One region of the Variovorax raffinosi genome, then DNA from elsewhere that is predicted to be linked to it. Evidence: riboswitches for the same ligand, from Rfam matches in the RefSeq annotation. Region 1 holds a riboswitch; the other holds the start of a gene.
The links. Region 1 has a riboswitch for cobalamin ahead of ACSFB7_RS12865 (TonB-dependent receptor domain-containing protein). Riboswitches for the same ligand answer to the same signal wherever they lie in the genome.
Positions count from the first base shown of each region.

Region 2: it holds a riboswitch for cobalamin, as region 1 does, so the genes downstream of both, ACSFB7_RS03130 (TonB-dependent receptor) here and ACSFB7_RS12865 (TonB-dependent receptor domain-containing protein) in region 1, are expected to answer to the same signal.

Region 1 is NZ_JBPJZR010000003.1:360,211-376,150, reverse strand. It holds gene ACSFB7_RS12870 (ClcB-like voltage-gated chloride channel protein) at 1-1,221, opposite strand, end outside; cobalamin riboswitch at 1,316-1,569, shown strand; gene ACSFB7_RS12865 (TonB-dependent receptor domain-containing protein) at 1,673-3,592, shown strand; gene ACSFB7_RS12860 (cobyrinic acid a,c-diamide synthase CobB) at 3,577-5,028, shown strand; gene ACSFB7_RS12855 (bifunctional adenosylcobinamide kinase/adenosylcobinamide-phosphate guanylyltransferase) at 5,018-5,590, shown strand; gene ACSFB7_RS12850 (ABC transporter substrate-binding protein) at 5,587-6,459, shown strand; gene ACSFB7_RS12845 (FecCD family ABC transporter permease) at 6,471-7,481, shown strand; gene ACSFB7_RS12840 (ABC transporter ATP-binding protein) at 7,478-8,263, shown strand; gene cobO (cob(I)yrinic acid a,c-diamide adenosyltransferase) at 8,632-9,201, shown strand; gene bluB (5,6-dimethylbenzimidazole synthase) at 9,207-9,905, shown strand; gene ACSFB7_RS12825 (MotA/TolQ/ExbB proton channel family protein) at 9,905-10,378, shown strand; gene ACSFB7_RS12820 (DUF2149 domain-containing protein) at 10,375-10,731, shown strand; gene cobN (cobaltochelatase subunit CobN) at 10,728-14,768, shown strand; gene cbiB (adenosylcobinamide-phosphate synthase CbiB) at 14,790-15,767, shown strand; gene ACSFB7_RS12805 (pyridoxal phosphate-dependent aminotransferase) at 15,764-15,940, shown strand, end outside.
Region 2 is NZ_JBPJZR010000001.1:653,616-669,555, reverse strand. It holds gene ACSFB7_RS03145 (cation:proton antiporter domain-containing protein) at 1-1,597, shown strand, start outside; gene ACSFB7_RS03140 (hypothetical protein) at 1,632-2,036, opposite strand; gene ACSFB7_RS03135 (hypothetical protein) at 2,175-2,396, shown strand; cobalamin riboswitch at 2,477-2,752, shown strand; gene ACSFB7_RS03130 (TonB-dependent receptor) at 2,886-5,072, shown strand; gene ACSFB7_RS03125 (PepSY domain-containing protein) at 5,081-6,640, shown strand; gene ACSFB7_RS03120 (energy-coupling factor ABC transporter permease) at 6,682-7,359, shown strand; gene cobW (cobalamin biosynthesis protein CobW) at 7,500-8,564, shown strand; gene cobN (cobaltochelatase subunit CobN) at 8,569-12,387, shown strand; gene ACSFB7_RS03105 (magnesium chelatase ATPase subunit I) at 12,384-13,472, shown strand; gene ACSFB7_RS03100 (vWA domain-containing protein) at 13,589-14,122, shown strand; gene ACSFB7_RS03095 (RidA family protein) at 14,252-14,659, shown strand; gene ACSFB7_RS03090 (DUF1090 family protein) at 14,713-15,051, shown strand; gene ACSFB7_RS03085 (SET domain-containing protein) at 15,063-15,599, opposite strand; gene ACSFB7_RS03080 (GNAT family N-acetyltransferase) at 15,596-15,940, opposite strand, start outside.

The DNA.
Region 1 (15,940 bases):
CACCTGGTAGCTCAGCGTCATCTCGAAGATCATCAGGATCGCCATCAGCGGCGCCTGCGTGGCGCCCGCCAGAAAGGCACCCATGCCGACGATGGCGTAAGCGAACGGGGCCGAGCTTGCCGCCGGCCACAACGCGTGCACACCCACGCCGAACAGCGCGCCGATCATGCAGCCGAAGAACAGCGCGGGCGTGAACACGCCGCCCACCGCGCCCGAGCCGGCCGTGGCCAGCGTGGCGACGGCCTTGGCCGCAAGCACCATCGCGATCAGCGTCCAGGGCCATGGCGAGTGCAGCACGGCATTGACCACGCTGTAGCCGTTGCCCCAGACCTCGGGCAGCGGCACTGAAATCACACCCATGATCAGCCCGCCCAAGGCCAGCCGCCAGGGCAGCGCGATCGGCAACTTTGCGAACAACGCGCGGCTGCCATGCAGCGCGCGCAGGAAGCCGACCGACGCAAAACCCAGCAGCACGCCCAGCAAGGCGAACAGCACGACCTCGGTGCCGTGGATCTCGGGAAACACCGGCATCAGGTAGGGCGGCTGGTAGCCCGGCAGCGCGCGCATGGCCACGTTGGCGACCACCGACGCAATGATGATCGGCCCCACGCTTTCCATCGCGATGGAGCCCAGCACGATCTCGGCGACGAAGAAGGCACCCGCAATCGGTGCGTTGTAGGCGGCAGTCAACCCCGCCGCCGCGCCGCAGGCCACCAGCAGCCGCAGCCGTTCGACCGGAAAGCGGAACACCCGGCCCAACAGCGAAGCGGCCAGCGCCGCGAGCTGCACCATCGAGCCTTCGCGCCCGATGGAGCCGCCGCTGCCGATGCTCACCAGCGACGACGCGCTGCGCACCAGCGTCTGCGCGACCGGAATGCGCCCGTCGCCGAGCACGATGGCTTCCATGTAGTCGGAAGTGGCGCTTTGCACCGTCACGCGTTTGGCCAGCACCAGCAGCCCGCCGGCCACCAGCCCGCCGAGGGTGGGGCAGGCGATGCGCGCCCACCACGGCAGATGGCGCGCCATCGCCACCAGGCCTTCGCCGGGGCCAAGCACCAGATGCTCGAAGGCATAGAGCGCGGCACGAAAAAGCTCGGTTGCCAGTGCGCCGAGCAGCCCGGCCACGATGGACCACAGCAGCATCGACTGCCAGCCCGAGACACCGAAGAGCCGCTGCAGCGCCGAACGAAGATTCAGGAAAAGCGAGGCCGGCCGCATCATGCCGACGCCCGGTTCATGGTCTTCAAAACGCAACAGTCCATGGGCGTCGATGTTAGCGGGGCGCAACTTTCGACTTAAAGAGCCGGTGGCAGCGCCTAAAATCCTGCCCGTTGGTGCTCGCGGCGTGGTTCACACGGCGCAGTTCAACGGGAAGCAGGAGTGGAAGCCCCCGAACTCGGGACCCAAGGCCCAAGCCACCTGCGCTGCCCCCGCAACGGTCAAGCAGACGGCGCCGCAAGGCGCCAACCCCTCTCCATCCAGCCACTGGGCGCCCTGAAACAGGCGTCTGGGAAGGCGGCGAGGGGCCGTTCTGCCAGCCCGGATACCGGCCAACGAGGCGGCTGCCGCATGCATGACGATGAATCACATCATCGATGCATGAAGCAGCCATGGCGCCCAGGCGCCGGCGGGGAGGCCGGCAAGGGGCATTGACGTTCGTTCGGCTCAACTCATGATTTCCTGCGTTTCTTTTTCTCGCGGCCACGCCCCTGTGCGCCGCAGCCACCTTGCGTGCCTGCCGCTCGCGCTCGCTTCGGCCTTCGGCGGCCTCGCGTATGCCCAGGAAGCGCCGACGCTCGGCGAAACCGTGGTCACGGCCAACCGCACGCCGCAGGCGCTGTCGGAGATCGTGGGCGACGTGTCCGTCATCGACCGCCAGACCATCGAGCGCAGCGGCGCGACCGGCGTGGCCGACCTGCTGGCGCGCCAGCCGGGCATCGAGATCATGCGCAACGGCGGCGTGGGCAACAGCACCAGCGTCTTCGTTCGCGGTGCCGAAACCCGCTTCACGGCCGTGTACATCGACGGCGTGCGCATCGACTCGCAATCGACCGGCGGTGCCGGCTGGGAAGGCATTCCGCTCGCCCAGATCGACCGCATCGAAGTGCTGCGCGGCCCGGCTGCGGCGGTATACGGCTCCGACGCCATCGGCGGCGTGATCCAGCTCTTCACCAAGCGCGGCGAAGAAGGCGTGTCGCCCTACGTGGGCGTGGGCATCGGCAGCAACGACCTGCGCAAGCTCGAAGCAGGCCTGAGCGGCAAGTCGGGCGCCTTCGACTATTCGCTCGGCGTGGCGCATGAAGAGAGCAAGGGCTTCAATGTCCAGCCGGCGTCCAAGCGCGTGCTGTCCAAGGACGGCTACACCAGCCCCGACCGCGACGGCTATCGCAGCAACTCGGGCAACGTGAAGCTGGGCTACCAGATCACGCCCGACCAGCGCATCGAGGCTTCGGTGTTGTCCAGCGCCATCCTGGCGGGCTACGACACGACGACCAGCTACAGGACCAAGCTGCCGTTCCTGTTCAAGGACGACCTGTCCAGCAACACCTTGCGCACCGCTGCCCTGACCTGGTCCGCCAAGTGGAACGAGATCTACAGCACCCGCGTGCAGGTGACCGATTCGCGCTCGACCTACGAGACCGACCCCTCGTACTACCGCACCGAGACCCATCTGCGCGGCTACCTGTTCCAGAACGAGTTCCGCTTCGGCCCCCACCTGGTGACGGCCACGCTCGAACGCCGGGAAGACGGGCTGGTGAACCCGGCCGCCACCAACACGGCCAAGCTCCTGTCGCGTGACCGTTCGCAGGACGGCATCGCGCTCGGCTACGGCTTCGTGCAGGGCCCGCATTCGCTGCAACTGCATGTGCGCCACGACAAGGACAGCGAGTTCGGCGGCAAGACCACCGGCAGCGCCGCCTACGGCTATGCCATCACCTCCACGCTGCGCGCCACCGTGTCGGCCGGCACCGCCTTCCGCGTGCCCACGCTGTACCAGCGCTTCAGCGAGTACGGCCTTGCGAGCCTGAAGCCCGAGTCGAGCCGCAACGTCGAACTGGGTCTGCAGTACACCGAGGGCGCCACCACCGCAGGCATCGTCGTCTACAACAACCGGGTGCAGAACCTGATCGTGTTCGACGGCAGCGCCAAGGGTTGCGCGTCGTCCTTCGGCTGCTACGCCAGCACGGCGCGCGCCCGCTACCAGGGCGTCACGCTGTCGGGCGGCCATCGCATTGGCGACGTGACCCTGCGCGCCTCGCTCGACTACCAGGACCCGCGCGACCTTGCCACCAACAACCTGCTGGCCCGCCGTGCCCAGCGCCATGCCACCCTCGGCGCCGACTGGCGCATCGCCGGCTGGACGCTGGGTGCGGAAGTGCAAACCTCCAGCAAGCGTTATGACGACGCAGCCAACACCACCGCGCTCGGCGGCTACACCCTGCTGAACCTGTCGGCCAGCACGCAGATCACGCGCGACCTCAACCTGATCGCGCGCGTCGACAATGTGGGCAACAAGGACTACCAGTACGCGCGGCTGTATGCCACCGCCGGCCGCACCGCGTACGTCGGTCTCAAGTGGACGCCGCAATAAGCCAACTTTCGCAACAACGAAGCGACGCCGACCGCGCCGCGGCCCCCACCTGCGCCGCGCTGCTGGTGGCGGCTCCTGCCTCGGGGCAGGGCAAGACGACCGTCGCAGCCGCGCTCGCGCGGCTGCATGCGCGCCAGGGCCGGCGTGTGCGGGCCTTCAAGTGCGGGCCCGATTTTCTCGATCCGCACTGGCTGGCGCTGGCCACCGGTGCACCGGTGCATTCGCTCGATCTGTGGATGACCGGCGAGGCCGATTGCCGCGCGCGCCTGCGTGCCGCGGCGGCCGAATGCGACCTGTTGATCGTCGAAGGCGTGATGGGCCTGTTCGACGGCACGCCCAGCGCGGCCGATCTGGCCGAGCGCTTCGGCCTGCCGGTGCTGGCGGTGATCGACGCGGGCGCCATGGCCGGCACCTTCGGCGCACTGGCCTTCGGCCTGCAGAACTTTCGCCCCGGCTTGCCGTGGGCCGGCGTGCTGGCCAATCGCGTGGCCAGCGAACGCCATGCGGGCATGCTGAAAGACGCCTTGCGCGAGCCTTCGCAATGGCTGGGCGCCTTGCCGCGCGACCCGGCGTTCTCTTTGCCGGAACGGCACCTGGGCCTGGTCCTGGCGGCCGAACTCGGTGACGCGATGGCGCGGCTCGATGCGGCAGCCGATGTGCTGGCCACAACGCCGCTGGGCCAGATGCCGGTTGCGCAATTGCCGCAGGTTCGCTTTGAAGCCGACGCGTCGGCATCGGATGCGCCGGTGCCGCCTTTGCTGGCCGGTCGCACCATCGCTATTGCGCGCGATGCGGCCTTCTCGTTCATCTACCCCGCGAACCTCGACGTGCTGACGGCACTCGGCGCGCGGCTTTCCTTTTTCTCCCCGCTCGCAGGCGATGCCCTGCCGGCCTGCGATGCCGTCTGGTTGCCCGGCGGCTACCCCGAGCTGCATGCCGCAGCGCTGGCCGAAGCGACGCAGATGCGCGACGCATTGGCAGACCACGCCGCGGCAGGCAAGCCGATCTGGGCCGAATGCGGCGGCATGATGGCGCTGTTCGACGAACTGGCCACGCACGCCGCCGACGCGACGCGCCCGCCGGACGTCCATCGGCTCTGGAGCCTGCTGCCGGGCCGGGTGACGATGCAAAAGCGTCTGGCCGGCCTCGGGCCGCAGCAGCTCACGCTCGGCAGCCACACCCTGCGCGGCCACACCTTCCACTATTCGAGCTGCGAGACACCGCTGGTGCCTGCTGCTCACACAGCCCGGCCCGGTACAACCCAGGCGGTGGGCGCCCGTGCCGGCGAAGCCCTGTATGTGCACGGCCCGGTGCGCGCAAGTTATTTCCACGCATGGTTCGCCTCCAGCCCCGAAGCCACGGCACGGCTTTTCGGCGCCATGCCGATCGAACTCGAAAGCCACGACGCCGACAAGGAAGACAGCGATGCCCGTTGAACGTGAATTCATCCTCGGCGGCCAGAAGAGCGGCAAGTCGCGCCGCGCCGAGCAGCGCGCCATCGATTGGCTCGCTGCCGACGCGAAAGGCCGCCGCGCCGTGTTGATCGCCACCGCGCAGGCCTACGACGATGAAATGCTGGAGCGCATCGTGCGCCACCAGGCCGACCGCGCCGAGCGCGTGCCCGGCATGCGGACCATCGAAGAGCCCATCGAACTCGCGCGCGCTGTCGTCACGCAAAGCACACCCGAAACGCTGGTCGTCATCGACTGCCTCACGCTCTGGCTCACCAACCTGCTGATGCCGATGGAAGCCGCGCGACCCGCCACGCGCACGCCGGCCACGCACGTCGCCATGCTGCTGATCGCACTGCGCGAGGCGCGCGGCCCCGTCGTGCTGGTCGGCAACGAGATCGGCCTGGGCGTGATTCCCCTCGGCCGTGAGACGCGCGCCTTCGTCGATGCGCTGGGCCGCCTGAACCAGGACGTGGCCGCCGCCTGCGACCGCGTCACACTGATGGCGGCCGGCCTGCCGCTGAGCCTGAAAGCACCCGCTGCATGAAGAAGAGACTGATTCGATCGCTGTCGTTCGCCCTCGGCCTGGCCGCGTTCGTGCTGGGCGCGCAGGCCTTCGATGTGGTCGACGAACGCGGCGTGACCGTGAGCCTGCCGCAGTCGCCGCAACGCATCGTCTCGCTGCTGCCTTCGCTCACCGAATCGGTCTGCGCGCTCGGCGCCTGCGGGCGGTTGGTGGGAGTCGACCGCTACTCCAACTCGCCTGAACAGGTGAAGGCGCTGCCGCAGGTCGGCGGCGGGCTCGACCCGAACGTCGAGGCCATCGTGGCGCTCAAGCCCGATGCGGTGCTGCTCGCCAAGTCCTCGCGTGTCACGCAGCGGCTCGAAGCGCTGGGCGTGAAAGTGCTGGTGCTCGAACCCAAGAGCCATGCCGACGTGCGGCGCGTGCTCGACAAGCTCGACCAGATTCTCGGCACGCACGAGGCGCCCAAGGTCTGGCGCGTGATCGATGCCAGCGTGTCGGCCGCCGCGCAGTCGCTGCCGCCGAGCGCGAAGGGCCTGCGCGTGTACTTCGAGGTCAACAACGCGCCCTATGCGGCGGGCGAATCGTCGTTCATCGGCGAAACGCTCACGCGGCTTGGCGTGAAGAACATCGTGCCGGTCGCGCTCGGCCCGTTCCCCAAGCTCAACCCCGAATACGTGGTGCGCGCCAACCCCGACCTCATCATGGTGAGCGTGCGCAGCGCACAGGGGCTGGAGCAGCGCCCCGGCTGGGCCGGCATTCGCGCGGTGCGCGAAGGCCGCATCTGCCGTTTCAGCGCGGAGCAGTCCGACGTGCTCGTGCGTCCCGGCCCACGCATGGACGAGGCCGCGCGCCTGATGGCACAGTGCCTCACGGACAAGGGCAAGAGGTGAGCGGGGCGCGCATGCAAACCGCACACCTGCGTCGCGTGCTTCTGCTCGGCGTCGGCCTGCTGGTGCTGGGCGCCGCGCTGCTGCTGTTCGGCCTGGGCATCGGCAGCACCGGCTTCGAGAGTCTGCTGTCGGCGCGGCACGATCCGGTGGCGCTGCAGATCGTGTGGGACATCCGCCTGCCGCGCACGCTCGGCGCGTGGCTTGCCGGTGCGCTGCTCGGGTTGGCGGGCGCGGTGGCGCAGGGGCTGTTCCGCAACCCGCTGGCCGACCCGTACCTGCTGGGCAGCGCCTCGGGCGCATCGCTCGGCGTGGCGGTGGCGCTGCTGATGTTCGGCGGCTCGGCCGCGAGCATGCAATGGGTGATGCGGCTCGGCCTCACCGGCGCCGCCTTCATCGGCGCGGTGCTCGCGGTGATGCTCACGCTGATGCTGGCGAGCGGCGTGCAGCAGACGCTGCGCCTGTTGCTGGCCGGCGTGATCGTCGGCGTGGTGCTCGGCGCCGCGAAAGACCTGATCACCATCGCGTCGGCCGACATCCTGCAGGCCATCCAGGGCTTCGTGCTCGGCAGCACCGGGCTGGTCGGCTGGAGCGCCTGTGCCGTGATGGCCATGGTCGGTGTGGTCTGCGTGTTGCTGGGCTGGGCGCTGGCACCGGTGCTCGACGGGCTGGCGCTCGGCGAGGCCACCGCGCGCAGTCTCGGCCTGCCGCTGGGCGGGATGCGCGCCGCTCTCGTGGTGGTGCTGGCATTGGCCACCGGCGCGGCGGTGGCGCAGACGGGCCTGATCGCTTTCGTTGGGCTGGCGGCGCCGCATCTCGTGCGCTCGATCGTCAAGACCACGCATGCGCGGCTGATCCTGTTGTCGGCGCTGATGGGCGGCTTGCTGCTGATGGCGGCCGACCTGCTGGCACGCTGGCTGATCGCCCCGCAAGAGCTGCCCGTGGGCGTGCTCACCGCCGTGCTCGGCGGCAGCTACCTGCTGTGGCTGATGCATCGCCGCAGCGCAAGAGGTGGCCTGGCATGAGCGACAACGACCTCGTTCCGGCCCTCGAAGCCCGTACCGTGAGCGCTACCCTCGGCACGACCGAAGTGCTGCACGGCATCGACCTGAGGCTTTCTTCCGCGCGCTGGACCAGCATCGTCGGGCCGAACGGCGCGGGCAAGTCGACGTTGCTCAAGGCGCTCGCCGGCCTGCTGCCGCACGGTGGCGAGGTGCGGTTGTTCGGTGAAGCACAAGGAAAAATTCCGGCCCGTGTTCGCGCCCAGCGCCTCTCGTGGCTCGGCCAGAGCGGCACGGGCGAGGGCAGTGCCGACGACCTGATGGTCTACGACATCGCCATGCTCGGCCGCCTGCCGCACCAGCGTTGGTTGGCCGCCCCGAGCGCGGCCGACCGCGAGGCCGTGGAACGCGCCCTGCGCAGCACCCAGGCCTGGGACTGGCGCGACCGTCCGCTGGGTCAGCTTTCGGGCGGCGAGCGACAACGCGTGTTGTTGGCGCGCGCACTCGCGGTCGAGGCCGAGTTGCTGTTGATGGACGAGCCGCTGGCCAACCTCGACCCGCCGCATCAGGCCGACTGGATGCAGACGGCCCGCGCGCTCGTCGCCGAAGGCAAGACGGTGGTGAGCGTGTTGCACGAATTGCCGATGGCGTTGGCTGCGGACGAACTGGTCGTCATGAACCACGGGCGTGTTGTGCATCACGGAGGCTGTGGAGACCCGGTCACCCATGCGGCGCTGGAGAAGGTGTTCGACCACCGTATCCGGGTGCATCGGGTCGCGGACCAATGGATTGCGTTGCCGCTATGAACAGCGGTGTACGAAGAGGGCGCTGCTGCTGTTCAGGGCGGCACTCACGCCGACACGGTGCTCTTTTTCGCGAATGTCCCCCGCTTCGCTCCTCCTTTATTTCGCGAAAAAGAGCCCCGTATCGACGTGAGCGTTGGACGGAGCGGTCGTTAATCGCGAGATCAATAGCAGCGTGCCCCTGTGCGAATGACGCCAGGTGCTCCCCGCAGCGAAATAAAGGAGGAGCGAAGCGGGGGACATTCGCGGAGGGGAGCACCTGGTGTCATTCGCACGCGCCCTGAACAGCAGTGCTCCCAAACCAAAGCCCAAAGAACACAAGAAGCGACTCAAAGCGCAACGCCAGCCAGCGCAACAGAATTGGAAATCCGATGCAAATAGAAACCCCTCCCAGCGAAAAGCCGTACGAGAAGCCCGAAGGTGAACGCCGTGGCATCGTCATCGTCAACACCGGTGACGGCAAGGGCAAGAGCACCGCTGCCTTCGGCTTGGCGCTGCGCGCCCACGGACGTGGCAAGGCCGTGAAGATCTACCAGTTCATGAAGGTGCCCTCGGCGCGCTTCGGCGAGCACCGCATGTTCGAGCAGATCGGTATTCCGATCGAAGGGCTCGGAGACGGCTTCAGTTGGAAGAGCCAGGACCTCGAACGCTCCGGCCAGCTCGCGCGCGACGGCTGGGAAAAAGCCAAGGCGGCGATCCTCTCGGGCGAGTTCTTCCTCGTCGTGCTCGACGAGATCACCTATCCGCTCATCTACGGCTGGCTGCCGCTCGAAGGCGTGCTCGAAACGCTGCGCGCGCGGCCCAAGCACGTGCACGTGGTGCTGACCGGCCGCCGCTGCCCGCCCGAGATCATCGAGCTGGCCGACACCGTGACCGAGATGACCATGGTCAAGCATGCGTTCAAGGCCGGTATTCCTGCGCAGCGCGGTATCGAGGACTGAGCCCGATGGCGCAAGCATTTGCAGCCGGTGAGGTGGAGGCGGTCTACCGCGCCATCCACGAACGGCGCGACATGCGGCACTTCGCGGCTGGAGAGGTTGCGCCCGATGTGCTGCGTCGTTTGCTCGAAGCCGCACACCACGCGCCCAGCGTCGGGTTCATGCAGCCGTGGCGCTTCATCCGCGTGCGCGGCCAGGGGTTGCGGCAAAGCCTGCACGACACCGTCGAGCGCGAACGCGTGCTCACGGCCCGTGCGCTCGGGCAGCGCGAAGACGAGTTCATGCGCCTGAAGGTGCAAGGCCTGCTCGATGCGGCCGAACTGCTGGTGGTGACGCTGGCCGATGGCCGCGAAAAGCACGTGTTCGGTCGCCGCACTCTGCCGCAGATGGACCTGGCCTCGGCCTCCTGCGCCATCCAGAACCTCTGGCTCGCGGCGCGCGCCGAAGGGTTGGGCATGGGCTGGGTGTCGCTGTTCGATCCGGCCGAGGTGTCGGTGCTGCTCGGCCTGCCGGACGGCGCCGAGCCCATCGCCTTGCTGTGCCTGGGCCCGGTGCACGATTTCTACGAAGAGCCGATGCTGCAGCGCGAACGCTGGGCCCGGCGCGAGCCGCTGTCGGCGCTGGTGTTCGATGAATGCTGGGGCCGGGCTTCGGACCTGTTTGCCGAGGGTCCATCCACCAACCCATCGCCTGTGGAGCCCATCTGATGCTGGCCTTCGATACCGTTCTGTTCGAGCTTGCGCGCCTGTTCCTCTGGCCCGTGACGCTTGGGGTGCTGCTGTCTTTTGTCTATGCGGTGTATTGCCTCGGCGCCTTCGGCATCGAGTACCTGCAGCGCCGCCGCGACCCGGCGCGCGTGCTGACGCTGCAGCGCCATGCCGATGCGAGCCAGGAGCAGATGGAGCTGGTGGTGCTCAAGCAGCTCGAAGGCGTGCGCCTGTGCAGCCGCGTGGCGCCGATGCTGGGGCTGATCGCCACGATGATCCCGATGGGGCCGGCGCTGGTGGCTGTGGCCTCGGGCGAATCGCAAGGCGTGGCGCAGAGCCTGGCACCCGCGTTCGCGAGCGTGATCGTGGCGCTGGCTTCGGCCTCGATCACCTTCGTGGTCTACACCGTGCGCCGGCGCTGGCTGATGCGCGAACTGGTGACGGTGCTCGATGCGCGGGACCGGCTGTCATGACCAGACGGCAGTTCTCGATATTGAGCAGCCTCGACAGCGATGACGACGACCCGGTGCTGTCGACCATCAACCTGATCGACGTGTTCATGGTGGTCATCGGCATGCTGATGATCGCGGTCATCAACAATCCGATGAATCCGTTCGCGCAGGACAAGCTGACCATCATCCGCCACGAGGGTCAGCCGGACATGGAGATCATCACGCGCGAAGGCCAGAAGATCACGCGCTTCAAGGCAAGTGGCGCGACGGGGCAGGGCGATGGCGAGAAGGCCGGCACCGCGTGGCGGCTGAAGGACGGCACGATGGTTTACGTGCCGGCGGATGCGGTGCCTGCTGCGCAGGGCGGGAAGTGACGCGATTCTTCTTCTGGCTCCTGTTGGTGGGGCTGGGCTTCTTTGTGCCAGCCCAGGCCCAGCAGGCTGCTGCTTCGCGCATCGTGGTGCTCAGCACGTCGCTGGTGTCTCCGGCGCGCGTGGTGCGGCTGCAGGCGGCGGCGCGCGAGGCGGGGCTACCGTTGCAGGTGGTGTCGGCCTCGCAGGATTCTCCTGATGCATTGGCTGCCGCACTTGATGGCGCACGGCTGCTGGTGATCGACGCACCGCACATCAGCGTGGCGCAAGCCGCTGCAGCGCGCTTTGGCGATGCGGTCTCACGCAGTACTGTGCCCTACGTGCTGGTCGGCGAATTCGCGCTCGTGGCCAAGGGACAGGCTTCCAGCGCCCCTCCGTTGATGGCCGAGCGCGGTGTCGATGCCGCGTGGGCGCAGCGCTTGCGCGAGTACTGGCGCTTCTCCGGCTCCGCGAACCTCGGCGCGGCGATGAAGGCGATGGCGCAGGTGGGCGACCTCGCCGGCTTGCCCGCACCTGTGCCATTGCCGCTCGCCGGCCTCTATCACCCAGGCTGGACGCGCATCGAAACCGACATCGTCGCGCTGGACCGCCTGCCGGGCGCGAGCGGCACAGTCGCTATCGCGATCAACAGCGCCACCGTGACCAGCGACGACACCGGCTGGCTCGACAGCCTGATCGCCTCGCTCGAACAGCGCGGCCTGCGCGCCTATGCTTTCTACGGTCCACGCCAGCAGAAGGACCTGTTCTTCCGCATGACCCATGGCGCGGGTGCAGACGAGAAGCGCGCGGCCGACCTGATCGTCAATGCCTCGCTGGTCTTCAGCCCCAACGAACGCAAGACCGAGCTGGAGCGCATCGGTGTGCCCGTCCTGCAGACGCTGCCATCGCTGGCGATGGACGCCACGCAGTGGGCGCAGAGCAAGGACGGGTTGGCGCAGACCGACATCGCGTCCTACTACAGCCCGAGCGAACTCGCCGGCATGACCGACCCCATGCTCGTGAGCGCCCGCGATGCCGCGAGCGGCACGCTGCAGCCGTTGCCCGCGCAGATCGATGCAGTGGCGGACAAGGCCGCCGCCATGCTGCGCCTGCAGCGCACGCCCGCGGCGGACCGCCGTGTCGCGATGCTGGTCTACAACTACCCGCCGGGCGAGGCCAATTTCGGCGCCTCTTTCCTCAACGTGCCGCGCAGCGTGAACAACATGCTGGCGGCGATGAAGTCCGCCGGCTACCGCACGGACATTCCCGGCGCCGATGCACTCATCGCGCAGGTGCAGGCCACGATGAAGGCCTACTACCCGACGGAGCAGGGCGATTCGCTGCAGCCGCTGCTCGACAAGGGGCTGGCCGATGCGCTGCCGTTGTCGCGCTATGTCGCGTGGTTTCGCGCGCTGCCTGCGGATACGCAGCGCCGCATCGAAACCTACTGGGGCCCGCCCGAGAAGTCGACCATGCTGCGCCCGGTTGCGGGCGAACCGTCCTTCGTGATTCCGCGTGTGCAGTTCGGCAACGTGGTCGTGCTGCGCCAGCCGCCGCGCTTCGAGCCCGGCACGCAGGTGGCGGGCAAGGCCGAGCAGGTCTATCACCGCTCGGCCATTCCGCTGAGCCACAGCTACCTGGCCACCTACCTGTGGCTGCGCACGAAGTTCGGCGCCAGTGCGGTCGTGCACGTGGGCACGCACGGCACGGTCGAATGGTCGGCGGGCAAGGAGCGGGGTCTCTCGGTGCAAGACGATCCGCTGCTCGCGCTCGGCGACCTGCCCAACGTCTACCCGTACATCATGGACAACCTCGGCGAGGCCACCACCGCCAAGCGCCGGGGCCGCGCGACGATGGTGAGCCACTCGACGCCGATGTTCGCGCCTGCGGGCTTTCGCCCCGGCGTGCAGGCGATGCACGAGCGCATGCATGACTGGGAGACGCTGTCGCCTGGCCCGGTGAAGACCGCGATGGAGCGACAGCTCACTGGCGAGTTCGTCGAACAGCATTTCGACCGCGACCTGAAATGGACGCCAGCACAGATCCGCGCCGACTTCGCTGGCTTCATCGCCGTGCTGCATCCGTACCTCGATGAACTGGCGCAAACCGCGCAGCCGCTGGGTCTGGCGACCTTCGGGCAGGCGCCGGATGCGGAACGCCGTCGCATGACGATCCTGCAGATCCTCGGCAAGCCGCTGGTGGAGGCCTTGGGCGAAGACATCGACGAAGCCTTCCTGGTCGACGCGAAGAACGTGGCCGCCTCGCGGCCGGCACGCTGGGTCGAACTCGCCCTGACGGATGCGCAAGCAGCCGGTGCCATGGGCAAGACGCTCGCCGATGTGCAGCGCCTTCTCGCACTCGCCCAGCGCGCGCAGAAGCTCGATGGCGTGCTCGCGCACAACGAGGAAATCGAAGGCCTGCTGACCGCGCTCGATGGCCGCTACCTCAAGGCCAGCTACGGCGGCGACCCGGTGCGCAACCCCGACAGCCTGCCGACCGGCCGCAACCTCTACGGGTTCGACCCGAGCCGCGTGCCGACGCGTGCGGCCTGGGAGACCGGCGTGGCCGCAATGGACGCCTGGATTGCCGAGCACGCGAAGACCCACACCGGCAAGGCACCCGAAAAGATCGCCTTCACGCTCTGGGCCGGCGAGGCGTCGCGCCATCAGGGCGTGCTGGAGAGCCAGGCCTTCTACGCCATGGGCGTGAAGCCGCGCTGGGACGATGCCGGCCGCATGACCGGCATCGACGTGATCCCGGCGCAGGTGCTGGGCCGTCCGCGCATGGACGTGCTGGTCAGCGTCACCGGCTCCTACCGCGACCAGTTTCCGAACGTGATGCGCTGGCTCGACGAGGCGGTGCAGCAGGTGGCCGCATTGCCCGAGGCCGGCAACGCTGTCGCACGGCACAGCGAGGCGCTGGCACGCAAGCTGCATGCGGAAGGCGCAACGCCGGCCGAGGCCACGCGCTGGTCGACCGCGCGCGTGTTCTCGAACGAGCAGGGCAGCTACGGCGCCGGGCTCGAAGAGGCCGCGCTGGCGAGCGATGTCTGGGTCAAGCAGAACCGTGGCGGTGGCGACGCGCAGATGGCGCAGCTCTACATGGACCGCATGGGGCACGCCTACGGCAAGGGCCTCGACGGCGCGGCGCGCCCTGGCGCCTATGCTGGCAACCTCATGCAGGTCGATGCGGCGCTGATGGCGCGCAGCTCCAACCTCTACGGCGTGCTGACCAACGACGACCCGTTCCAGTACCTGGGCGGCATCGCGCAGGCCGTGCGGCAACTCACGGGCAAGGACCCCGCGCTCTATGTGCAGAACCTGCGCGATGGCAGCGCGGTGCGAACCGACACTGCCGCCGGCGCCATCGCACGCGAGATGCAGACGCGCTACCTGCATCCGCAATGGATCGAAGCGCAGAAGGCCGAGGGCTACAGCGGCACGCTGCAGGTCTTGAAGACCGCGCAGTTCCTGTGGGGCTGGCAGGTCACGGCTCCGGGCACCGTGCGGCAGGACCAATGGCAATCGCTGCATGAGGTCTATGTGCGCGACAAATACAAGCTGGGCACGCGCGAATGGCTGGAAGGTGACAACCGTGCCGCCTTCGCGCAGACGCTGGAGCGCATGCTCGATGCGGTGCGGCTGGACTACTGGAAACCGGATGCGAAGACCCGGCACGAGCTGGCACTGGCTTATTCGGAAGCGGTGCGTGCCACCGGGATGCGTGAACGGAATACGGCGGTGCAGCGGTTTGCGCAGGCGGAGTTGGCATCGGCCGTGGCACCCGTGGCACCGAAGTTGAATGCGCCGGTGGTGCCCGTGGTCGTCGCTTCGCCATCTGCTGCACCTGCTCCCGCGCCCGAGCCCACAACGCCGACAGCCGAGCCGGCACCGGACAGCACACAGCCCGTCACCGGCCTCAAGCTCGAACCCACGGCCGACGCAGCACCTGCGCCCACGGCCGACACGCTCGTCTTCCGCCTCTGGATCGCATTCGGCGCGGCGCTGCTGGTGGCGCTCGGTGCATGGGTGCAGTGGCGACGCGGCAAAGCCCCCGCCTGATTCGCGAGAATGGCGGCTCTCATGCCCCACGCCACTCTTGAATACGCCCTTGCCGTCGTCGCCGCCCTGTGGCTCGCACTGGCCATCGACCGCTGGCTCGGGGAGCCGCCCGCGCGTTGCCATCCGGTCGTGTGGATGGGGCAGTACCTCGGGTGGATCGGCTCGCGTGTCGCGCCATGGCCGAAAGATGCGAAGCGCATCGATCTGCCGGCTTTCTTCATCGGTGCGCTGACCTGGTGTGTGGGCGCAGCCGCTGTCGGCGGCGTGGCGATGATGCTGCAAGGGATGCTCATGGCGTGGCTTCCCTTGTGGGTCATGGCCGTGCTGCTGGGCCTGTTGCTCAAGCCGCTCTTTGCATGGCGCATGCTGCGCGACGAAGTGCTGGCGGTCGACGCCGCGCTGGCCGTGTCGCTCGACGCCGGCCGCAAGCAGCTGGCGAGGCTGGTGAGCCGCGATGTGTCCATGCTCAGCGAACGCGAGGTGCGCGAAAGCGCCATCGAATCGCTCGCTGAAAACCTCAACGATTCATTGGTGGCCCCGCTGTTCTGGTTCGTGCTGCTGGGCTTGCCGGGAGCGGCGTTCTACCGTTTCGCCAATACGGCCGATGCCATGTGGGGCTACCTCGGCGAGCGCAATGGGCGCGATTGGACATGGTTCGGCAAATGGGCCGCACGCGCGGACGATCTGCTCTCGTGGCTGCCGGCGCGGCTCACTGCGCATTTGCTCATGCTCGCGGCATGGCGCTGGCCGGTGGGCCTGACCGACGAAGCGCGCCGCACGCCATCGCCCAACAGCGGTTGGCCGATGGCGACGATGGCCTTGCTGCTCGGCGTGCGGCTGGCCAAGCCGGGGGTCTATGCATTGAATGCCGAAGGCCGCGCGCCGACCGCCGCCGACATGCAGCGCACCGCGCTGCTCGGCGGCCGGGCCGTTTTTGCTGCGGCTGTTCTGGCGTCGTTGGTGATCGTGGCGGCCACGGGCTGGAGGTGGTGGGCATGACGCCAGATCGCACCGCCAACGCCGTGCACGGCGGTCCCGATGAATGCGGTGCCGCACTGCATGACTTCTCGACCAACGGCAACGCGGTGGGGCCGTACCCTGCTGCCGTGGTCGCGATCAGCGCCGCTGATGCCGCGCACTATCCGGACCCGCGCTACACGGCGCTATGTGCG
Region 2 (15,940 bases), on a different contig from region 1:
GATCATCGGCCCCTTCACACCGGGCTTCGTGGCCGATGCCGAGATCGCCGCACAGCTTGCCGAAATCGGCGTGATGCTGCTCATGTTCGGCGTCGGCCTTCATTTTTCTCTCGACGACCTGCTGGCGGTGCGCAAGATCGCGCTGCCCGGCGCGCTGGCGCAGATCGCGGTCGCCACGCTGCTCGGCGGAGCGCTCGCCCTGTGGTGGGGCTGGACCTGGGGCGAGGCACTGGTGTTCGGCCTCGCGCTCTCGGTGGCAAGCACCGTCGTGCTGCTGCGCGCGCTCGAAAGCCTGGGCATCCTGGATTCATTCACCGGCCGCATCGCCGTCGGCTGGCTCGTGGTCGAAGACCTGGCGATGGTGCTGGTGCTCGTGCTGATGCCGCCGCTGGCCAGCACGCTGGGCGGCCACGGCGCGGCGCCGGGCGAAGCGGTGGCCCCGCTGTGGCAGACGCTCGGGCTCACGCTGCTGCAGGTCGGCGGCTTCGTCGCGCTGATGCTGGTGGTCGGGCGGCGGGTTTTCCCCTGGATCCTCTGGCAGGTCACGCGCACCGGCTCGCGCGAGCTGTTCACGCTGTGCGTGGTGGCTGCGGCAGTGAGCATCGCCTTTGCCTCGGCGGCGCTGTTCGGCGTGTCGTTCGCGCTCGGTGCCTTCTTCGCCGGCATGGTGATGCGCGAGTCGGAGTTCAGCCACCGCGCCGCGCAAGAGTCGCTGCCGCTGCGCGACGCTTTTGCCGTGCTGTTCTTCGTGTCGGTCGGCATGCTGTTCGACCCCTCGGTGCTGATCGAGCGGCCGCTGCAGGTGCTGGCGGTGGTGCTGGTGATCGTGCTGGGCAAGTCGATCGCGGCCTGCGCGCTGGTGCTGGTGTTTCGCTACCCGCTGGGCACCGCGCTCACGGTGAGCGCGAGCCTGGCGCAGATCGGCGAGTTCTCGTTCATCCTGGCCGGCCTGGGCGTGTCGCTCGGCGTGTTGCCGGTGGAGGGGCAAAGCCTGGTGCTGGCGGGCGCACTCATTTCCATCGCGACCAACCCGCTGTGGTTCAGCCTGATCGCGCCCATGCAGAAATGGCTGCACGCGCATTCGTCATTCGCGCGTGGACTTGAATCGCGCGACGATCCGCTGGCCGAGCTGCCCATGACCACCGAGGCCAAGTACCTGTCGCGGCAGGTGGTGCTGGTCGGCTATGGCCGCGTCGGGCGCCGCATCGCGGCCGAACTCGAGGCGCACGACATTCCCTATGTGGTGGCCGAACAGAACCGTGAGCTGGTCGAAAAGCTGCGCGAAGGCGGCATTGCGGCGGTGTGGGGCGACGCGGCCGATCCGGCGGTGCTGATCCAGGCGCATGTTGCGCGGGCCCGCGTGCTCGTGGTCGCCACGCCCGACACGCTGAACGTGCGCCAGATGATCGAGACCGCGCGCACGCTCAACCCGACGATCCAGACCGTGATCCGCAGTCACAACGAGCAGGAAGCCCAGTTGCTGACGCAGGACACTTCCGTCACCGTCTTCCTCGGCGAGCATGAACTGGCCCAGGCGATGGCCCGTGACGTGGTGCAGCGGGCCGTGTCGATGGCCATGCCGGCCCACGCGGCTTGACGACCCACGCCGGCCCAGAGGCCCGGATTCAGAGTCAGAGGTCTTCGATGACCAGCAGCCGATAACGCTGGGCGATGGAATAGGGCACGGTTCGCACCAGTTCCATCAGCCGCTCGGCCGTGGCGCCGTCCTTGGTCTTGACCAGCAGGCCCGTGTGGCCGTCGCGCGCCAGCTTGGTGAACTCGCGTACCGTGGCCGCGTCGGTGCCGGGCGAGGGCAGGGGATCGCTGTGGGTCTTCACGGTCGGCGTGATCTCGGCCAGCACCGTCTCCGCGGGAAGCAGATAGACCTCGTCGCCGCTCATGCCTTTTTCGATCAGGCGGTGGCCGATGCGGTCAGCGTCTTCCGCGCTGGGGAACATCACCATCGAGTAGCCGGTCGGATAGAAAGCGCCGCCGACGCTCGATCGCATGCGGGTTTCAAGAATGAACTGCTTCATGCTGCCTCCTGGTTTCCATGAGGACCCTGGCTACAACATTAGGTCGCGTTGCACACAAGCGCTGTAGGAGAAGTCCGGCAACTGTCAACCGCGTGTGTTGCTCGCTCATTCAACAGTGAGATTCCACCTGCATTTGCCATGCCCTCCGCCAGAAACATCGCACTCACCGTCCACGAACTGGAGGAGGGCGAGTTCTATTGGGTCCTGATGGAAGCGGTGGACGACACGCCCGGCGAAACCACCCACGTCTACATGCCGCTGGAAGCCGCTCTCGAGCCCTATGCCACCTATTCGAACGCGCTGGTGGCGGGCGTGGCGGTGATGCGGCGGCTGTTCGGGCCGGACGGCAAAACGCGCTGAGCCCCCGGCGGCGGACCTTGGAAACAGTCCGAAACCTATAATTCCGCGGTTCCGGTGTGTTAATTTTTCTTAACTGCACCGGTCACCACGGTTCGAAGGTGCCCCGCATGCCATTCATGGGTCTCGGGGTTAAACGGGAAGCAGGTGCGTCGCGTCGTCACTGACACGGCCATTCCTGCGCTGCCCCCGCAACGGTCAGCGGATCTGGAAACCCTCACGCATGTGCCTCTTTTTCGGCATGTGCAGCCACTGCGCTTCGGCGTGGGAAGGCGAGGGTTTCGGCTCCGGTGCGCATTTTTTCTTGCGCATCGAAGCACTCCGCGAGCCCGGATACCGGCCTTCGCAACCGCCTTCGGACGCTGCGGGAGTGCGTGTCCGGGCCTGCCGTTTGCGCCGCCTTCGCGTGCACCGGCACCGCCCGTTCTCAGCTCTTCCCGCGTCCTCGATCGGTCAGGAGCCTGCGGGGACGCAGGTCGGAGGGGAATTCAAATGGGTCAAGCATCGCCAGCGCGCGATCGCACGGGCGCGCCACTGCCATGGGCGCGTCTTTCGGGTCTTTCACTGGGGCTGGGCCTGGCTTTCGGGCCGGTTGCTGCCTTTGCGCAGACGGGCGGAGAAACGGCGGGCACGGGCGGTAACAGCCTGACCCCCGTGCAGGTCGAGGCCAGCCGGCACACGCCGCTGGCCATCGACGAACCCGCGCACACCGGCAGCCGCCTCGGCCTGACGCCGCTGGAGACGCCGGCCAGCATCGAAGTGCTGAGCGGCGACACCATCCGCGCGCGCGGCGATGTCTCGGTGATCGACGCGGCCACCCGCGCCACCGGCATCACCGGTTCGCCCGCCCCCGGCAACGGCGGCACGTCGATGGCGGCGCGCGGCTTTTCGGGCCACGGTTCGGTGATGCAACTGTTCGACGGCACGCGCCTGTACGCGGGCGCGGGCACCGTCACCTTTCCGTTCGACACCTGGTCGGTCGACCGCATCGAGGTGCTGCGCGGCGCGGCCTCGGTGATGTTCGGCGAAGGCGCCATCGGCGGCGCGATCAACGTCGTGCCCAAGAAGCCCACGCGCGGCCCGATCCAGAACGAAGCGCTCGTGGCGTACGGCTCCGACGCCACGCGACAGGTCGCCTTCGGCAGCGGCGGTGCGATCAACGACAAGCTCTCGTACCGCTTCGACATCAGCCATCGCAAGACCAACGGCTTCATGGCGCGCGGCGAGGCCGAGAGCCTGGCCGTGGGCGCGGCCGTGCGGCTGGACGTGTCGCCGCAACTGCAGTTCACGCTGTCGCACGACGAGGGTCGCCAGTCGCCGCAGCGCTACTACGGCGTGCCACTGATCGACGGGCGCCTGAACGACCAGACGCTGCGCCAGAACTACAACCCGGACGACGCGGAGCTGAAGTACCGCGACAAGTGGACCCGGCTCGACGCCCAGTGGACGCCGAACGATGCGGTCACCGTGCGCAACCAGCTCTACCGGTTGGAGAGCAAGCGCCACTGGCGCAACAGCGAGACCTACACCTTCAACGCCACCACCCGCCAGGTCTTGCGTGGCGACTACCTGGAGATCGGCCACGACCAGGAGCAGATCGGCAACCGCACCGACGCCACCTTCCGGCACTCGCTGTTCGGCATGGCCAACCAGGTGCTGGTGGGCTTCGACATGAACCGCATCGACTTCCTGGGTTCGAGCGACACGCCCTATGGCGGCCGCTCGGTGGTCAACCCCTTCGTGTTCCAGCCCGGCTACTACGCGTCGCCCGTGGCCTACCTGCCGCGCTACAAGACCAAGACCAGCACCTACGCCTTCTTCACCGAAGACAAGCTGGCCTTCAACGAACAGTGGTCGGTGGTGGGCAGCCTGCGCTGGGACCACGCGAAGGTGTCGCGCGTCGACCAGCAGAACCCGTCGAGCCGGCTGGACAAGACCTTCGAGTACGCCACCGGCCGCCTCGGCGTGGTGTACACGCCCGACGCCTCGCAGTCGTTCTATGCCCAGGTGGCGCGCGCGGCCGATCCGCTGACTTCGCTGATCAGCACCTCGGCCACGCAGGTGCCGTTCGACCTGAGCACCGGCCGGCAGGTCGAGGTGGGCTACAAGCGCCAACTGGCCGAGGGCCGTGGCGCCTGGACCGTGGCCGCCTACCGCATCGAAAAGACCAAGCTGCTGTCGCGTGACGCCAGCGACCCGAGCAAGACCCAGCAGATCGGCAAGCAGTCGTCCGAAGGCATCGAGGCCACGCTCGACCTGGCGCTGACCTCGACGCTGCGGCTCGAAGCCAACGTGGCCCGGCTGCGCGCGCGTTATGACGACTTCAACGAAGTGGTCGGCAAGTCGCTGGTCTCGCGCGCGGGCAACACGCCGTCCGGCGTACCGGAATCGGCGGCAAACCTCTGGCTGAACTGGCGCTTCCTGCCGCAATGGGAAGCCGACTTCGGCGTGCGCTACGTGGGCTCGCGGCAGGTCGACACGGCCAACTCGCGCAAGATCGGCGCCTACACCGTGGCCGACGGCGGCGTGAGCTGGCAGGTGAACCCGTCGACGAAGCTCGCGCTGCGCGCCTACAACCTGAGCAATCGCAAGTACCCGTTGTCGTTCTCGAACGGCGGCAACCAGTGGCTGCTGGGCCGGCCGCGTTCGTTCGAGCTGTCGGCGCTGGTCAACTTCTGAGCAAGAGCATGACCTCCGCATGGCGCCGCGCCTGGCCCCGGCTTCGCCACTGCCTCTACTGGACGCACCGGTGGCTGGGCATCGGCGGCTGCCTGCTGTTCGTCATGTGGTTCGTCTCGGGCGTGGTGATGATGTACGTGGGCTACCCCACGCTCACCGACGAAGAACGGCTGGCAGGCCTCGGGCCCTTGCGCTTCGAGCAGGCGGTGGTGTCGCCATCCGCCGCGCTGGAAGTGCTGCCCCCGGCCGCGCGTGTGCAACCGCCGCGCCGCATGGTGCTGGAAGTGCAGGGCGGCAGTGCGCCTGAACTCGTCTGGCGCATCACCGATGCACGCGGTGGGAGGCACACCATCTCGGCGCGCAATGGCCATGCGCTCGGCGCGGTCGATGCGGCGCAGGCCGAGGTCATCGCCCGTGGCTTCTCGGGCCAACCCGGCGCGCATTGGGCCGAGACGCTGGAGCGCGACCAGTGGACCGTGCCGCAAGGGCTGAACCCGCTGCGTCCGCTGCATCGCATCGAAGTCGGCGACGCGGCCGGCACCGAGCTGTACGTGTCCTCGCGCAACGGCGAAGTGGTGCGCGACACCACGCGTTCGGAGCGCTTCTGGAACTGGCTGGGCTCGGTGCCGCACTGGATCTACTTCACGCCGCTGCGCGCCGACCCGCCGCTGTGGCACGAGGTGGTCGTGTGGCTGTCGGCGGCCTGCATCGTCTCGGCGGTGACGGGCATCGTCATCGGCATCCTGCGGGTTCGCCTGCGACGGCGTTTTCGCAATGGCGCCGTCACGCCCTACAAGGGGTGGATGGCCTGGCACCACATCGCCGGGCTGATCGGCGGTTTCTTCGTGCTCACCTGGATCATCAGCGGCTGGCTGTCGATGAACCCGAACGGCTGGTTCCAGCGCGGTCCGGGCGATGCGGCGGCGATGGCGCGCTACACCGGCGCGGGGTCGTCACCGTTCCCCTGGCCGCCGGCGTCGCTGCCGGCAGGCGAGGGCGCCGCTGCTCCGCGCGAGGCATTGCTCATGTGGTTCGACGGCCGGCCGTTGCTGCAACTGCGTGATGCGCAGGCACGTGTGCGCGTGGTCGACGCCGCAACGGGTGCCCCGGCCACCATCGGCCGCGACGACATCGTGCGCGCCGCCGCCCGCCTGCGCCCCGGTGCCTCCGTGACGCAGGCGACGCTGCAGACGCGCGAAGACTTCCACTGGTACGGCCACCACCGTGAGCGCGTGCTGCCGGTGTGGCGCCTCGAATTCGACGACGCCGCGCGCAGCTGGATCTACATCGACCCTTCCAGCGGGCAGGTGGCCGGCAGCAACGACAGCAATTCGCGCTTGCGCCGCTGGCTCTTCAATGCGGCGCACAGCCTCGACTTTCCCTGGCTCATCCAGTACCGGCCGGCCTGGGACATCGTGGTGTGGCTGCTGTCGATCATCGGCGCCGTGGCCTCGGCCAGCGGCGTGGTGATCGGCTGGCGCCGGTTGCGGCGCAAACCCTCGTTGCGGGAGCGCGGCGCGCGCCCTGGCGTTCCCGACGGGGCTTGCGCGAGCAAGCCCATCAACTAACAATCAACTTTCGCACTGCGGTGCAATTCAGGAGGTGCCAGATGCACATCGAACCAGGTCTCGTCGACGGATCCAAGATATTCCTCAGCTACGCGACCGCGGCGGCTGCGCTCGCCTACACGGGCAAGGTGGCCTTCGACACCTTGATGAAAGACGGCCCGGCCGCCCTGGTGTTGCGCTCGGCCATTGCCGTGGCGCTGGTGTTCTGCTTCTTCGAAGTGCTGCCGCATCACCCCGTGGGTGTGTCAGAGGTGCACCTGATCCTTGGCACGACGCTGCTGCTGGTGTTCGGGCTGGCGCCCGCGTCCATCGGCCTGGCGGGCGGCTTGCTGATCCAGAGCCTGTTCTTCGAGCCGCAAGACTTGCCGCAGTACGGCATGAACGTCACCACCTTGCTGGTGCCCCTGTTCGCGACGGCCGCGCTGGCGCAGCGGATCATTCCCAGGGACGTGGCCTATGTGGACCTGAGCTACCAGCAGGCTTTCAAGCTGTCGGTGGCCTACCAGGGCGGCATCGTGGTCTGGGTCGGCTTCTGGGCGCTCTACGGTCGCGGCACCGGCCTTGAGAACATCGGCCAGATCGCCAGCTTCGGCGCTGCCTACATGACCATCGTGCTGGTCGAGCCGCTGGTCGACCTGGGTGTGCTGGCGGCAGCCAAGGCCTGGCGTCGCCTGCAGGGCACGGCTTTTGTCGAACGCCGCTTGTACAGCAGCGTCTGATCCGGGCCCACCTTCACTTTCTCGCGGGCACCCCGATCGCCTTGCGGCGATCGCGTTCGTGCTGATCGCTGGCGGGCCGCCGGGCCCGTGGTTCCCGCTCTTCCGTCTCCTGGCCATCGGCGCCTGAAAGAATCCATTCCATGACCCCAAGCAACGCCAAGATCCCCGTCACCATCGTCACGGGCTTCCTCGGCAGCGGCAAGACCACGCTGCTGCGCCACATCCTCGGCAACGCCGAAGGCCGCCGCATCGCGGTGATCGTCAACGAGTTCGGCGAACTCGGCATCGACGGCGAGATTCTTCGTGGCTGCGGCATCGGCTGCGACGATGAAGGCAACGAGCGCGAAGGCGCGCTGTACGAGCTGGCCAACGGCTGCGTCTGCTGCACCGTGCAGGAAGAATTTTTGCCCGTGATGCTGCAACTGGCCGAGCGCCGCGGCGACATCGATGCCGTGATCATCGAGACCTCGGGTCTGGCGCTGCCCAAGCCGCTGGTGCAGGCCTTCCAGTGGCCGGACATTGCCAACATCTTCACCGTCGATTCGGTGGTCACCGTGGTCGATGGGCCCGCTGCCGATGCGGGCCAGTTCGCAGCGAACCCCGAAGCGGTGGACGAAGCCCGCCGCGCCGATCCCACCCTCGACCATGAATCGCCGCTGCACGAGCTGTTCGAAGACCAGCTCTCGGCCGCCGACCTCGTGGTGCTCAACAAGACCGACCTGATGGACGACGCCGCGCGCATCCGTGTCGAAGCCCTTGTGCGCGAAGAGCTGCCGCCCGAAGTGAAGATCGTCGCAGCGACCGAAGGCAAGCTGCCGCTGGCGCTGCTGCTGGGCCAGGGCCGTGCGGCCGAAGCCACCATCCATCTGCGCGAAAGCCACCACGACCACGAGGAAGACCATGACCACGACGAGTTCGACTCGCTCGTGATCGAGCTGCCTGCAGTGGACCGCGACAGTCTTCTCTCCGTGCTCGGCAAGCTGGTCGAACAGCACGCCATCTACCGTGTGAAGGGCTTCGTCGCGATTCCCGGCAAGCCGATGCGCCTCTTGGTGCAGGGCGTGGGCCGCCGCTTCGACCACCACTTCGACCGCCGCTGGCGCGATGACGAGGCGCAGCGCACGCGCCTGGTGTTCATCGGCGAAGACCTCGATGCGGCAGTGCTGCGCCAGGCGCTGGAGGGCGTGACGGCCGTTCCGGCCTGACCCGATGCACCTGCTGAGCACCCAGCCCGGACGCTTCGTCGAAGACGACAGCGTCGTCACCCGGCTCGACCAGACGCCGGGCGACATCGTGGTGCTCAGCTCAGCCGACACCACGCTCGCGCTGCTCGCCGCCGCGCGCACGGCGCTGGCGTCCACCGACCCCGGCTATCCGTCGCTGCGGCTGGCCAACCTCATGCACCTGCGCCAGCCGGCCTCGCTCGACCTGTATGTCGACGAGGTGCTGCAGCATGCGCGCGTGGTGGTGGTCGATCACCTGGGGGCCGAGTCGGCATGGGCCTATGGCTTGCAGCAGCTCGAGAAGCTGGCCAAGCGCAAGGGCCAGCAGCTCGCGATGTTCTCGGGCGACCTGCAGGAGGACGAAGACCTGCTCGCGCGCGGCACCGCGCCGCGCGAAGTGAGCCGCCAGCTCTGGCAGTACATGCGCAGCGGCGGCGCGGGCAATGCGATGCAGTTCTTGCGCGCGGTGGCTTTCCATGGCCTCAAGCACGGCGAAGCGCCATTGCCGCCGCGCAGCCTGCCGCAGGTGGCGCTGCATGTGCCGCGCGGCCTCATCGACGCGGCCCATTCGGTGGCCGGCATCGACGACCTGCGCGCCGACTGGCATGCGGGCGCGCCGGTGGTGGCGCTGGTGTTCTATCGCTCGCACCTGCTGTCGGGCAACACCGTCGCCTTCGATGCGCTCGCGGCCGCGCTGAGCGCCGAAGGGCTGAACCCGCTGCCCGTCGCGCTCGATTCGCTGAAAGACCCGCTGTGCATGTCCGCATTCCGCGGCCTGTGCAGCGAGCATGACGTGCAGCTCGTGCTCAACACCACCGCCTTCGCCGCGCTGGGGCAGGGCGCGCAGAACGACGAAGGCGAGGCCATCGCACTGGCCGGCGACGCGCCGGTGCTGCAGGTGATCGTGAGCGGCGGCAACCGCGAAGACTGGCTGGCCGACAGCCAGGGTTTGCGCCCGCGCGACATCGCCATGCAGATCGCCTTGCCCGAGATGGACGGCCGCATCATCACGCGCGCCGTGAGCTTCAAGGGCCTGTCGCATCGCTGCGAACTCACGCAGACCGAAGTGGTGAACTACCAGCCCGAGCCCGATCGCATTGCCTTCGTGGCCGAGCTGGCGCGGCGTTGGTGTCGCCTTCGCCGCGTTGCTGCGGCCGACAAGCGCGTCGCGCTGATCCTGGCGAACTACCCCGGCAGCGAAGGGCGCATCGGCAGCGGCGTGGGGCTCGATACGCCGGCTTCGGTCATCGCGATCCTGCAGGCCATGCAGGACGAAGGCTATGCGCTCGGCGAGCCCGATGCATTGCCGGCCGATGGCGATGCGTTGATGCAGAGGCTGCAGGAGGGCATCGCCAACGATCCGGCGCAGTGGGCCGCACGCCCTGCGTGGCAAAGCTACGCGCTGGCCGACTACCGCACCCGCCTCGCGGCCTTGCCCGAGGGCATGGCCGCCGCCATCGATGCTCGCTGGGGCGCGCCCGAGCAAGACCCGATGGTCAGGCAGGGCCGCTTCATGATCGCCGGGCTGCGGCTGGGCCGCGTGTTCGTCGGCATCCAGCCGGCGCGCGCACTGGGCACGCTCGGTGCCGCCGACTACGCGAGCTACCACGACGCCGAGCTGGTGCCGCCGCACAGCTACCTGGCCTTCTACTTCTGGCTGCGCGATGCCTTCGCCATCGATGCGGTGGTGCATGTGGGCAAGCACGGCAACCTCGAATGGCTGCCGGGCAAGAGCATCGCGCTTTCGCAGACCTGCTGGCCCGATGCGATCCTCGGGCCGTTGCCCAACGTTTATCCCTTCATCGTCAACGATCCGGGCGAAGGCGCGCAGGCCAAGCGCCGCACGCAGGCGGTGATCATCGACCACCTGATGCCGCCGCTCACGCGGGCCGAAAACCATGGCCCGATGCAGGATCTGGAACGCCAGGTCGATGAGTACTACGACGCGCTGCTGGTCGACGCGCGGCGCGCCAAGGTGCTGCGCGCGCAGATCCTCGCGGCCGTGCGGGCACAGCATCTGGTCGATGAATTGGACATGCCCGGCGCCGAAGACGATGCCGTGCTGGCGCGTGTCGATGCCTACCTGTGCGAGCTGAAGGAAACGCAGATCCGCGACGGCTTGCATGTGTTCGGCGCCTCGCCGCAAGAGCGCTTGCGGCGCGACACGCTGCTGGCGCTCGCGCGCTATCCGGCGGCGGATGGCGCGGGTGCGAATGCCGGGTTGCTGGGCGCGCTGGCGCGTGACCTGCTGCCGGGTGACAGCTTCGACCCGCTCGACATCGACGCCGCCAAGCCGTGGCAGGGCGCGCGCCCCGCGCTGCTGCAATCGGTCAGCAGCGATCCGTGGCGGCATCAGGGCGACACGCGCGAGCGGTTGGAGCTGCTGGCGCAACGTCTGCTCGAAGAAGGCATTCCCGCCGGCATGCCGCAGACCGCTGCAGTCATGGCGCGCATCGAACAGACCCTCGCACCAGCGCTCGATGCCTGCGGCGCGCAAGAACTGCTGCAACTCTCCCGTGCCCTGCAAGGCCGCTTCGTGCCATCCGGCCCGAGCGGATCGCCCTCGCGCGGCCGCCCCGACGTGCTGCCGACCGGCCGCAACTTCTACGCGGTCGATACCCGCGCCATCCCCACGCCCACGGCCTGGATGCTCGGCCTCAAGTCCGCCGCGCAACTGGTCGAACGCCACATGCAGGAGCATGGCGACTACCCGGTGGCGATGGGCCTGTCGGTCTGGGGCACGGCCACCATGCGCACCGGCGGCGACGATCTGGCGCAGGCCTTCGCGTTGATCGGTGTGCGGCCCAAGTGGGCGCCGGGCAGCCAGCGCGTGGTCGATTTCGAGGTGCTGCCGACCGTCGGGCTCGGGCGTCCGCGCATCGACGTCACGCTGCGCATCTCGGGCTTCTTTCGCGATGCCTTTCCCAATGCGGTGCAGATGTTCGACGCGGCCGTACAGGCCGTCGCATCGCAGGAAGACGAAGACGCCGAGCGCAACCCGATCCGCGCCCGCATCCTGCGCGAAGCCGCCGCGCTCGAAGCGCAAGGCCAGACGCCCGAGGCCGCGCGCCTGCAGGCCGGCTGGCGCGTGTTCGGCTCGGCACCGGGCAGCTACGGCTCGGGCCTGCAGCCGCTGTTCGACCACGGCGACTGGCAGACTGACGACGACCTCTCCAAGGCCTACGTCGGCGGCAGCGCCCATGCCTACGGGCAGGGCAGCGACGGCGTTCCAGCCGCCGATGCGCTGGTGCGCCGCCTGCGCACCATGAACGTCGTCATGCAGAACCAGGACAGCCGCGAGCACGACCTGCTCGACTCCAACGACTACTACCAGTTCCAGGGCGGCATGGCCGCTGCCGTGCGCCACCTGAGCGGCCAGCAGCCGGCCATGTACCACGGCGACCACGGCAACCCGCAGGCACCGCGCGTGCGCACGCTGAAGGAAGAAATCAGCCGCGTGATCCGCTCGCGGGTGGTCAATCCGAAGTGGATCGATGGCGTCAAGCGCCACGGCTACAAGGGCGCCTTCGAGATGGCGGCGACTGTCGATTACCTCTTCGGCTTCGACGCCACCGCGCGCGTGGTTGGCGACCACCAATACGCGATGGTGGCCGACGCCTACGTGCTCGATGCCGGCACCCGCGACTTCGTGAACGCGCACAATCCGCGCGCGCTGCACGACATGCTCAGCCGCCTGCTCGAAGCCATGCAGCGCGGCCTGTGGCAGTCGCCCGGCGCGTACAAAGAACAGCTTGAAAACCTGCTGCTCGATCACGAGCAGCAGATGGAAGGATCGACCCGATGACCACTGCCGCGCCCATGCCGGTGCCTTTTCCCTTCGCCGCGATTGCCGGCCAGCCGCAGTTGCGTCAGGCGCTGCTGCTGGCGGCGGTCGATCCCGGTCTTGGCGGCGTGCTGATCGAAGGTCCGCGCGGCACGGCCAAGACCACTGCAGCGCGTGCATTGGCCGAGCTGCTGCCCGGCGCGCCCTTCGTCACGCTGCCGCTGGGCGCCAGCCTCGAAAGCCTCGTGGGCACGCTCGACCTCGGCCACGCACTGGCAGGCCATGAACTGAAGTTCGCGCCCGGCCTGCTGGCGCGCGCGCATGGCGGCGTGCTCTATGTGGACGAAATCAACCTGCTGCCCGATGCGCTGATCGACTCGCTGCTCGATGCGGCGGCGAGCGGCGTCAACGTGGTCGAGCGCGACGGCATCTCGCACCGGCATGCCGCGCGCTTCGTGCTGGTCGGCACCATGAACCCGGAAGAGGGCACCTTGCGCCCGCAACTGCTGGACCGCTTCGGGCTGTGCGTGCATCTGCGCAATATCGAGAATGCGGCCGAGCGGCAGGCCATCGTGCGCGCGCGGCTTGCGTTCGACGTTGACCCGCAGGGCTTTCGCGCGACGCATGCGTCGGCCGAAGCCGAGCTTGCGGCTGCGCTGGTCCGTGCGCGCGCCGTCGTGGCCGATGCATCAGCCTTGCCTTATGGCGATGCGGTGCACGAGGCGGTCGGCGCGCTGTGCATCGAAGCGGGCGTGGATGGATTGCGTGCCGACCTCGTGATGCTGCGTTCGGCCCGTGCGCTGGCCGCATGGGACGGCACAACAGCCATCACGACCGACCACGTGCAGCGCGTGGCCGAGGCGGTGTTGCTGCATCGTCGCAAGCCCGAAGCGGCCGGTACGCACGCTGCTGTCGCGCCGGCACCAGCGCCTTCTTCGCAAGCCACCGGCAACGCACCGAACCACCAAGCGACAGGCAACGGCAGCGCCGGCGAACAGGACTGGGGCGCCATGCCGCCCGAGCCCGTCGGCATCGAACGCGTGAAGCCGCTGCGGCCGCTGATTCCGTCGCAGACGCCTTCGCAGGCCGCCCCAAAAAAAGCCTGAGCCTCCGGGACGCCGCACCCGCTGGCGCACGCCAGGGTGACCGGAGGCAGGGCACGCAAAGGGACGCCTGGCATGGCGCTGCAGCCAAAGGCACGGCCTTCGACTGGCCGCGCACGCTGGTCGCCCGTGGCGCGGACGCTTTGCGCGCGGAGCATCTGCGGCACCGGCCGCAACAGGCGCGCAGCGGTGCGCTGCACTGCTTCCTGCTCGATTGCTCGGCCTCGATGCGCAACGACGGCAACCTCGCGCGTGCCAAAGGCCTGCTGCTCGCGCTGATGCAAGAGGCGTATCAGCGCCGCGACCACGTCGCGTTGCTGTGCTTTGCCGGCGACGTGGTCGAACTGCGCCTGTCGCCGCGCCGCGCAAGCGCCTGGAACGACGACTGGATCGCGCCCATCGGCGCCGGTGGCGGCACGCCGCTCGCGCTGGGCGTGGAGCGTGCCGAGCAACTGCTGGTTCGCAGCGAGGCCCGGCAACGCTGGCTGTGGCTGCTGACCGACGGCCGCACCAGCGAAAACCCCGCACGGCCCGAAGCCGCCGATGTGGCGTGCGTGGTGGACTTCGAGGCGGCGCGCATTCCGCTGCACCGCGCGCAGCAGTTGGCCGAACGCTGGCAGGCGGGCTACCTGGTCGCCGACCGGGCGAGTTGAAGCACAGGCATCGACCGCGCGTCTTCGGGCGCATCGATCGGCCTTCGCGCCAAAAGCTCATCTGCCGTAGGGCTAAGCGGTGCGCGCCTTCCCTTCGATACTGCCGCCGAACCAACCCAAGGAAACGACATGGCAGCAACAAGGCGCGTGGTGCGCGAAGGCGCGTTCAGGAAAATCATTGCCGACGGTGTGCAGGTGGGCGACACCATCTACCTGTCCGGTCAGGTGAGCGTGGACGGCGAGGGCCGGACCATCGGTGCCGGCGACACGGCCGCGCAACTGCGGCAGGCCTACAGCAACGTCCGCACGGTACTCGAATCCTTCGGCGCGACCATGGACGACATCGTGGACGAAACGCTTTTCGTGACCGACATCGAGGGCTTCCTTGCCGATGCCGATGGCCTGTTCGCCTTGCGCGCGGGAATGTTCGGCGGCGAGCCTCAGATCTCGCAGACGCTGGTCGAGGTGTCGCGCCTGGGCAGCGCCGACTGGCTGCTCGAGATCAAGTGCATCGCAAGAACAACTGCTGCAGCCTGAAGGCCTGAAGGGCTGAAGGACTTTTCTGCCGGTGAGTTCGAGTACCGTACGGCATGCGTCTGAAACCCTGCTTCCTGGCCCTTGCATTGACCCTGCTGGCAATGCCCGCCTTCGCGCAATCCGCGCCGCCGGTGGACGCTGCTGGCGATTGCAAGGCGCAGGAAGCGGCGCTCGAGAGCGACATGGATCTGGCCCGCTCCAGGGGCCAGATGCTGCGCCGGCGGGAACTGGCCGATGCATTGAGCGCGTTGCAGGCGCGTTGCAATGCGCCGCCGCCCACCCAGAGCAAGGCAGCCCGCATCGACAAGCTGGAACAGGAAATCAAGGCGCTGCGCCTGGAGCTGGACCGCGCCGAGACTCAACTGCGCAGCCTGAAGAGCGAGCCGTCCTGACGACGGCTGCCTTACGACACGAGCGTGCTGAAAGGCGTGGCCTGGTCTGAAGGCGCCGCCGCCGAGCCGTCTTTTTCCGCCGCCGCGTCTTCAGGCGCCAGCATCGTCCCTCGGCAGTTCGGCGAGCCGCAGTGGCAGGGGTACTTCGATGGCGGCGAGCCGTCGTCCGCCGTCAGCGAATAGTCGATGAACAGCTCGTCGCCCGCATCCACCGAAACCAGCGTCTGGAACTTGAGCACCAACTCGCCCGCATCGTCGTATTCCTCGACGGCCTCGCAATTCGGCTCGCACGAATGGTTGAGGTGGCGGGTGGCGTTGCCGCCCTTGGCGCCGTCGATGGTTTCCTGGTTCGTCAGCGTGAACAGGTAGGTGAGCTGGTCGTCCCAGACCTTGGTGGCGATTTCCTGCTTCGAGTAACGGCGGCCTTCATAAAGGCCGAGAAAGGCTTCGGGCGGCAGGTCGCGCGTGGCGAAGGCGCCGAGGCCGTGGACGCCGCTGGGGCCCACCCGGACGAAAGGCGTGGACGAGGTTTGCTTGCGATGCTTCATGTGGGGGACGGGGCGTTGTTGCCTGATTGGAGGGGCAACGCCATTTCGATCTGACGGATGACAGTGGTCGCGCCGCGCGCGATCACTGCGTTGGAAAGGGGGCTGTGCACGGGCTCGTCGACCAGCCGCCAGCGGGTGCCGGCGCGTGCGATGGCCAGTGCGTCGAGCAGGCCGTGGGCAGCGGCTTCGTCGATGGCGGCTGCGTCGAACAGCGTGCCCTGGGCGTCGCCGGTCGGCGCCATGACGGCATAGCCGACGACCTCCGTGCCGCGCCGCATGCCGAGCGTGATCGCGCCTTCGTTGGCGATGGCATCGCGCACGGTCGGCAGTTCGCGTCGCCA